2 linked regions of the Anatilimnocola floriformis genome follow. The protein of the gene in region 2 binds, or shares a complex with, the protein of the main gene of each other region. Links are inferred from orthologs where the notes say so. Each region holds a gene or a part of one and is shown on either strand. Other genes may lie near its edges. The genes, in order: lpdA and M9Q49_RS01125.

What was found.
Region 1: the proteins of M9Q49_RS01125 (region 2) and lpdA are in contact, whole or in part, in a crystal structure (PDB 1EBD), measured with the Geobacillus stearothermophilus proteins. The link is inferred for Anatilimnocola floriformis from one-to-one orthologs. Residues at the interface, in WP_033016211.1 of Geobacillus stearothermophilus: Ile130, Ala131, Met132, Pro133, Arg136, Arg140, Glu141, Asn155, Arg157; in WP_049624544.1 of Geobacillus stearothermophilus: Pro340, Ser341, Asp344, Tyr345, Arg403, Asp406, Val408, Glu431, Ala432, Gly433, Asp438.

Annotation. Positions count from the first base shown.
Region 1 is NZ_JAMLFW010000001.1:6,051,426-6,054,680, forward strand. Bases 77-3,015 are described here. They hold lpdA (dihydrolipoyl dehydrogenase), read right to left. Parts: upstream 2,316-3,015; coding sequence 837-2,315; downstream 77-836. Other genes in these bases: M9Q49_RS24050 (hypothetical protein), read right to left, coding at 77-137; M9Q49_RS24055 (hypothetical protein), read right to left, coding at 217-681; rpsD (30S ribosomal protein S4), read right to left, coding at 2,485-3,015. Also shown: more of M9Q49_RS24050, read right to left, coding at 1-76; more of rpsD, read right to left, coding at 3,016-3,096. UniProt on the Escherichia coli protein: Lipoamide dehydrogenase is a component of the glycine cleavage system as well as of the alpha-ketoacid dehydrogenase complexes.
Region 2 is NZ_JAMLFW010000001.1:288,258-291,542, reverse strand. Bases 57-3,025 are described here. They hold M9Q49_RS01125 (2-oxo acid dehydrogenase subunit E2), read right to left. Parts: upstream 2,239-3,025; coding sequence 874-2,238; downstream 57-873. Other genes in these bases: aceE (pyruvate dehydrogenase (acetyl-transferring), homodimeric type), read right to left, coding at 2,389-3,025; M9Q49_RS01130 (CPBP family intramembrane glutamic endopeptidase), read left to right, coding at 490-870; M9Q49_RS01135 (hypothetical protein), read left to right, coding at 257-511; M9Q49_RS01140 (RING finger protein), read left to right, coding at 57-199. Outside these bases: more of M9Q49_RS01140, read left to right, coding at 1-56; more of aceE, read right to left, coding at 3,026-3,285.

The sequences.
Region 1 (3,255 bases), 5.8 Mb from region 2 along the record:
TTGAACTCAACCGTCGAGAGTTCAAACACACCGGTCGATTTTTCGTTCGTCCAGCAGAACGTCGCCGGCCCTTCGGGATCCTCGGCCGAAATATCGGCCCAGTCGTCCGGCAACCAAACTCGCAATTTCTTCGGCATATTCGTATTGTATTAAAAACGCCCCCGGTCCCGCCTCGGAGGTTCACCGGCTTTAGCACTACTGCAACTGCCCGGACCGTCATCGATCGGCGCGTACGCCACGCTGTCGGATTATTTCGACAAGCTCGGAAAACCTGGTTCGTTCGTAATCTTCGGGCAATCCAAATTCTACTCGAGGCATTGAGGGCACGATTTGCTCGGGAAGAATCCCCGACACTAATTCGTCAGCCTCTTCCCAAGTAAAGTTTCGGATCACATTGCGGCTATTCACGGATTGAAAGTAGAGCACCGGAGGGTGGTATCGTATCGCGTCGGTGGGACGATCCCAGTGCTGCACCCGTACAAAGAACTCGAACCACTCGCCGTCGGGCGAATAAAAGCACATTCCATAGGAGCCGCCGTCGCGATAGATATCGACACTGAAGACCCGCGCAATACTTACCGTTGAATTCGATGCAACAAGGATCTGGGCGGCGAGTCGGCAGGCGACGTCGCCGGAGAATTCACCGTCGAGGCCGACCTGCGTGCGTTCCGAACCGGTCACCGTGTCAACGACTCGAACTCGGCCACCGTTGGCGAGTTCGACGTGAACTTGGAAGCGATCACCGAGAGTTCCCATGATCGACTGACTTCTTGAGAACGTCGGGCGAGTAGTGCAAAAGCCGTTAAACCCCTGCCGCAGGGACAGGAGCGTTTTAATTACGGCGTGGCTGTTTCTGGCGAGTTGCCTTCGGCGGGCTTGGCTTCCGCTTCTTTATGCCGCTTCGGCTTGTAGATTTCGGTCGCCGTGCCGAAGAACGTTTCGCTGGCGTTCATCATCGTTTCGCTCAGCGTCGGGTGCGGGTGGACGGTCTCGGCCAAGTCGCGGGCTTCGCAGCCCATTTCGATGGCGAGGGCCGCTTCGCTGATGAGATCGCCGGCGCCAGGGCCGACGATGCCGCAGCCGAGGACGCGCTCGGTCTCGGGATCGAGAATCAGCTTCGTCAAACCTTCAGTCCGGCCGAGCGCGATGGCTTTGCCACTGGCAGCCCAAGGATAAACGGCGACTTCGATCGCACGGCCGGCTTGTTTGGCTTCCTGTTCGGTGATGCCGCACCAAGCCAACTCGGGATCGGTGAAGACCACCGCGGGAATGCACTGCTTGTCGAACGTCGTCGGCTTGCCGAGAACGGCTTCGACGGCGACGCGGGCTTCGTGCGAAGCCTTGTGGGCCAGCATCGGATCGCCGGCGATATCGCCAATCGCGAGGATGTGCGGATCGGCAGTTCGCATCGACTTATCGACTTCGACAAAGCCGCGAGGCGTGACGACTGCTTTAGTGTTTTCCAAACCAAGCCCGCGCGAATTCGGCTTGCGGCCGACAGCGACCAGCACGCGGTCGTAACGCTCGACGCCAAACTTGCCGGGGCCTTCAAAGGCCACTTCGACCTTGTTATCACGCAGGCCGAGCGAGCCGACTTTTGTGTTCAAATAAATGCGGTCTTCAAACAGCGCGGTCAGGTGCTTTTGCAACGGCTTGACCAGATCGCGATCGGCAGCGAGCAAGATGCCGTCGAGAGCCTCGACGACGCTGACCTTCGAACCAAGATTGGCGTAGACCGTGCCCATCTCGAGGCCGATGTAACCACCGCCGATGACCAGCAGCGATTCCGGAATGTCCTTCAGGGCGAGAGCGCCAGTGCTGTCCATCACGCGATCGCTGCCGATGTCGAACGCCGCCGGCATGGCTGGGAGCGAACCGGTCGCGACGATGCATTGATCGAACGTCAGCGTGCGATCTTCGGGAATCGACGGATCGTCCCCTTCGAGCTTCAACGTCGTGCTGTTTTCGAACGAAGCCTTCGCCGTGATGACAGTCACGTTGCGGCGCTTGGCGAGTTGCTTCAAACCGCCCGAGAGGCTCGAGATGACCTTCTCTTTGCGAGCGCGGAGCGTATCGATCTCGACCTTGGCATCGCCGAAGGTGACGCCCCAATCCTTCTTCAGTTCGTCCACTTCCTTGATGACGCGGGCGACGTGTAGCAGGGCCTTCGAAGGGATGCAGCCACGCAACAAGCACGTGCCGCCGAGTTTGCCTTCCTGCTCGACGATGACGACTTCCAGACCTTCGTCGGCTGCAAAGAAAGCAGCGGCGTAACCGCCGGGACCACCGCCGAGAACCACCAAGGGAGTATGCATCGTTGTTGCTAGGCGCAGTTGTAGGGTGGGTCGAATGTACTCATCAGGCCCACCAAACCGACGTTTGACATGGTTAGATGGTGGGCCCGCGGAGTACCGCTTGGGCCCACCCTACGTTATCCGCCTGACTAATTCTACTCGTGGCTTCTTGCAGCGAGCACGCAATCAATTAGCGCGACAGGAATTCGACGACGATATTCACGTCGACGGGCAAGCTGAAATCGTTCGGGCCTGGCACAGCCAGAACCGTGGCTCGCAGCGTTTCGCTGTCGAAGGTCACGAAATCAGGGGTCATCGTGCCACCTTCGCTGATCACACCCTTATACAGGTTGTAGATCGGTTCCTTCTTACGGACGGTGATCACGTCGCCCTGGCGGAGCTGGTAGCTCGGGCTGGTCACTTTGATGCCGTTCACAAAGAAGTGGCCGTGCACAATCCCTTGGCGGGCTTGCGGGCGGGTCTTGGTGAAACCGGCGCGGCGGATGACGTTGTCCAAGCGGCGTTCGCACAGGCTGAGCAGCTGCTCGCCGGTGTTCCCCTTCTTGGCAGCCACCATGTGGTAATACTTCCGCAGTTGGCGTTCGCCCAGGCCGTAATAATGCTTGATCTTTTGCTTCTCAGCCGAAGCTTTACCCCAGTTCGACAAGCGGCGGCCACCCTTCACGTGCATACCAGGGGGGCTTTCGCGACGGCTGTGAGCCTTCACAGCGCCTGCCGATTCATAAATCTGAGCGCCCAAGCGACGATTGACGCGGGCCTTTGGACCAGTGTAACGAGCCATCGAACAGTCTCTCCAACAGGGAAAACAAAACCTCAAGGGTGACCAAGGCGAGGCTGCAAATGCGCACGACAGCCGAATCCTCGCCAACGCAACCGCCCGAAAGCCTGACTGATTCACGCTTTAGAGCCGAATCAGGGCCGGGTGCGGCCATCGCGGAAG
Region 2 (3,285 bases):
TGAGTTCGTCGAAGGGCAAGTGCGGCCTACGATTTCCTTGCACGATACAGAATGCCAGGTCTGCGGCGATCCACTTACTGAAAACGTGGTGCAGTGCCAGAAATGTAAAACGCCGCACCATCTCGATTGCTGGCAGTACTTCGGCTCGTGCTCGGTCTATGGCTGCGGCCACAAGCGGTGTATCGTGCTCCGCAAGTAACCACTGTCGGCTTTCGCTCCGCGAAAGCACGCGTCTTTTTGAACGCCTGAGTCCAACGTGCTCCCTGCTGAAGATGCCAATCCGTCGCCGGCTCGCTTTGTGAGCCTTGCGCTAGTGCTCGAGGGTGGACTCGCTGCTGTGGCGATGGTCATTGGTTGGCTGGTAGGTTTTGATCCGTGGCACGGTCTGTGGCGGACCGATTACGACGCGAGCGCGCTCTGCCGCGACGTACTTTGGGGAGTTGCCGCCACCGGACCAGCCGTGGCCATTCTGCTGGTCGATTTCGAGCAATGGAGGCACTCGCTGATCTGAAAGATCAGGTCCGTGAGCTGCTACAGAAGTTATTGCGAGGCGCCGCCCTGTGGCAACTCCTCATCGTTGCGCTCGCGGCGGGAATTGGCGAAGAGGTGCTCTTCCGCGGCTTGATTCAAGCGGGCCTGGCCGCGCTGCTGCCGAACTCGTTCGCACTGGTCGGCAGCTTATTGATCGCGTCGGTCTTGTTCGGATTGTGCCACTATCTGAGCAACACTTACTTCGCGCTGGCGACACTCGCCGGCGCTTACTTTGGGCTGCTGATGCTCGTCAGCGGCAGTTTGCTGCCGGCGATCATCGCGCACGCGCTGTACGACTTCATCGCGCTGGCGTACTTGCTGCACGATGGCGAAGCGTAAACGCTACGGAGCGAGCAGCAACCGGCTGGGGCTCTTCAGATAATCGATCACGTCGTTGAGGAACCGCGCCGCAGCGCCGCCGTCGACGAGGCGATGATCGTACGAAATGCTCAGCGGCATCATCAAGCGGATGACGATTTCGTCGTTGACGACGACCGGCATCTTGCGAGCCCGACCAACCAGCAGGATGGCTACTTCCGGCACGTTGATGATCGGCGTGCTGTAAGTACCGCCGATCGCGCCGAGGTTGCTGATGGTGAACGTGCTCCCCTGCATGTCGGCAGCCGTAATCTTGCCGTCGCGGACGTTCTCGCTGATTGTTCCCAGGGCCCGCGCGACATCGGGAATCGACATGGTGTCGGGATGACGCAGGCTGGGGACCATCAGGCCCCGGTCAGTGTCGACCGCGATGCCGACGTTGACGTAGTCCTTGAAGATGATGTGCTCGCCATCTTCGTCGATCGAAGCGTTGATCGTGGGATGCGACTTGAGGGCCATGGCGACGGCCTTCACCACGAACGGCAGGCTCGTGAGCTTGATTCCCTTGCGAGCGTAGTCGTCCTTGCTGCTGACGCGGATCTTTTCCAGCTCGGTCACGTCGGCATCGTCGAAATTGGTAACCCGCGGGCAAGTCGTCCACGACTTGTGCATCTGGGCCGCGATGACCTTGCGGATCTTGGTCATCTTCTCGACATGGATCGGCCCGTAGTTGTCGCGAGCGCTCGAGCCGGCGTCAGTCTTGCTACTGTTCACACCCACGCCTTGGCTTTGAGCGCGGACCACGGCGAGAACATCTTCGCGCGAAATGCGACCGCCCGGACCACTGCCGGTGACGCGCGACAGATCGACGCCCACTTCGCGAGCAAAGCGACGAACAGCCGGCCCCGCGGCGACATCGCCATACTCAGCTGCTTCTTCGGCGGGAGCGATGGTGGCGACCGGCGCTTGAGCAACCGGCTGCGGCGCTGGAACGGCCTTCACGGGAGCAGGAGCAACGGGCGCTGGTTTCGCCGCGGCTGGCTGGGGAGCCGGAGCGGCAGGTTGCGGCGCTGGCTTGGCTGGCGCCGGAGCAGCCTTCGGCGCTTCAGCAGCAGGAGCCGGCTTGGCTGGCGCGGCTGAGGCACCAGCGGCGGCGCCTTCGAGCGTGAGCAGGACCGCACCGTTCTTCACGGTTTGGCCCTTCTTGATGTGTACCTTCACGACCTTGCCGGCGAAATCACTCGGCACTTGCATGGTCGCTTTGCCGGTTTCGATATCGATGATCGCCTGATCCTTGGCGATGGTGTCTCCCTCGCTGACGAGGATGTCAACGATATCTCCCGATTCCACACCTTCGCCGAGATTGGGGAGTTTGACTTCGATGGCCATGATTGTTTCGCTTCTATTCTTCGATTCGATTGATTAGCTAAGTCTTGGTGCGGCTCAGGCCCCTCACCCCAACCCTCTCCCCGGCGTACCGGGGCGAGGGAGTAATGCGAGGAGTTTCATCCCTTCCTCGCTTCAACCCTTCATCCCTACTTACGCAAAGTACGGATCGATCTTCTCGGGGTTGATCCCGAGGTCCTTAATGGCTTGAGCCGCCACGCTCTTGTCGAGGTCGCCGCGGAGGCCCAAGCGATACAGCGTGGCGAGGGTGACGCATTCGGCATCGACCTCGAAGTGCCGACGCAGGGCTTCTCGGGTTTCGCTGCGGCCCATGCCGTCGGTGCCGAGGGCGTAGTAATCGCCAGGAATCCAAGCGGCGATCTGTTCTTGCACTGCCCGGACATAATCCGACGCAGCGACGAACAGGCTTCCCTTTTCCGGCGCGAGAACTTCTTCGACATACGAAGTCCGCCGCGGCTGATCGGGATGCAGCATGTTCCAATGCTCGCAGGAGTGAGCATCGCGCCGCAACTGCGTGTAGCTGGTGACGCTCCACACGTTGCTGCTAATGCCGTACTTCTCGGCGAGGAGGTCCTGCGCCTTCAGCACATGACGAAGGATAGCGCCACCGCCGAAGAGGTTCACCTTAAGCTTGGCGCCCGGCACTTCCTTGGTCTTGAACTTGTACATGCCGCGAATGATGCCGTCTTCGACACCTTCCGGCATCGGCGGATGCGCGTAGTTCTCGTTGCCGACCATCAGGTAATAGATGGCCGTCTCGCCGTCCTGATACATCCGCCGCATGCCGTCGAGAATGATCGCCGCGATCTCGTAGTTGTACGCCGGGTCGTAGGCCCGCACGTTCGGGAATGCGATCGCGTTCAGCAAGCTGTGACCATCTTGATGCTGCAGGCCTTCGCCATTGAGCGTCGTGCGACCCGCAGTGCCGCCGAGCAAGAAGCCCTTGGCCCGCATGTCCTGAGCGCACCAGATCGAATCGCCGACGCGCTGGAAGCCGAACATCGAGTAGTAGATGTAGAACGGAATCAT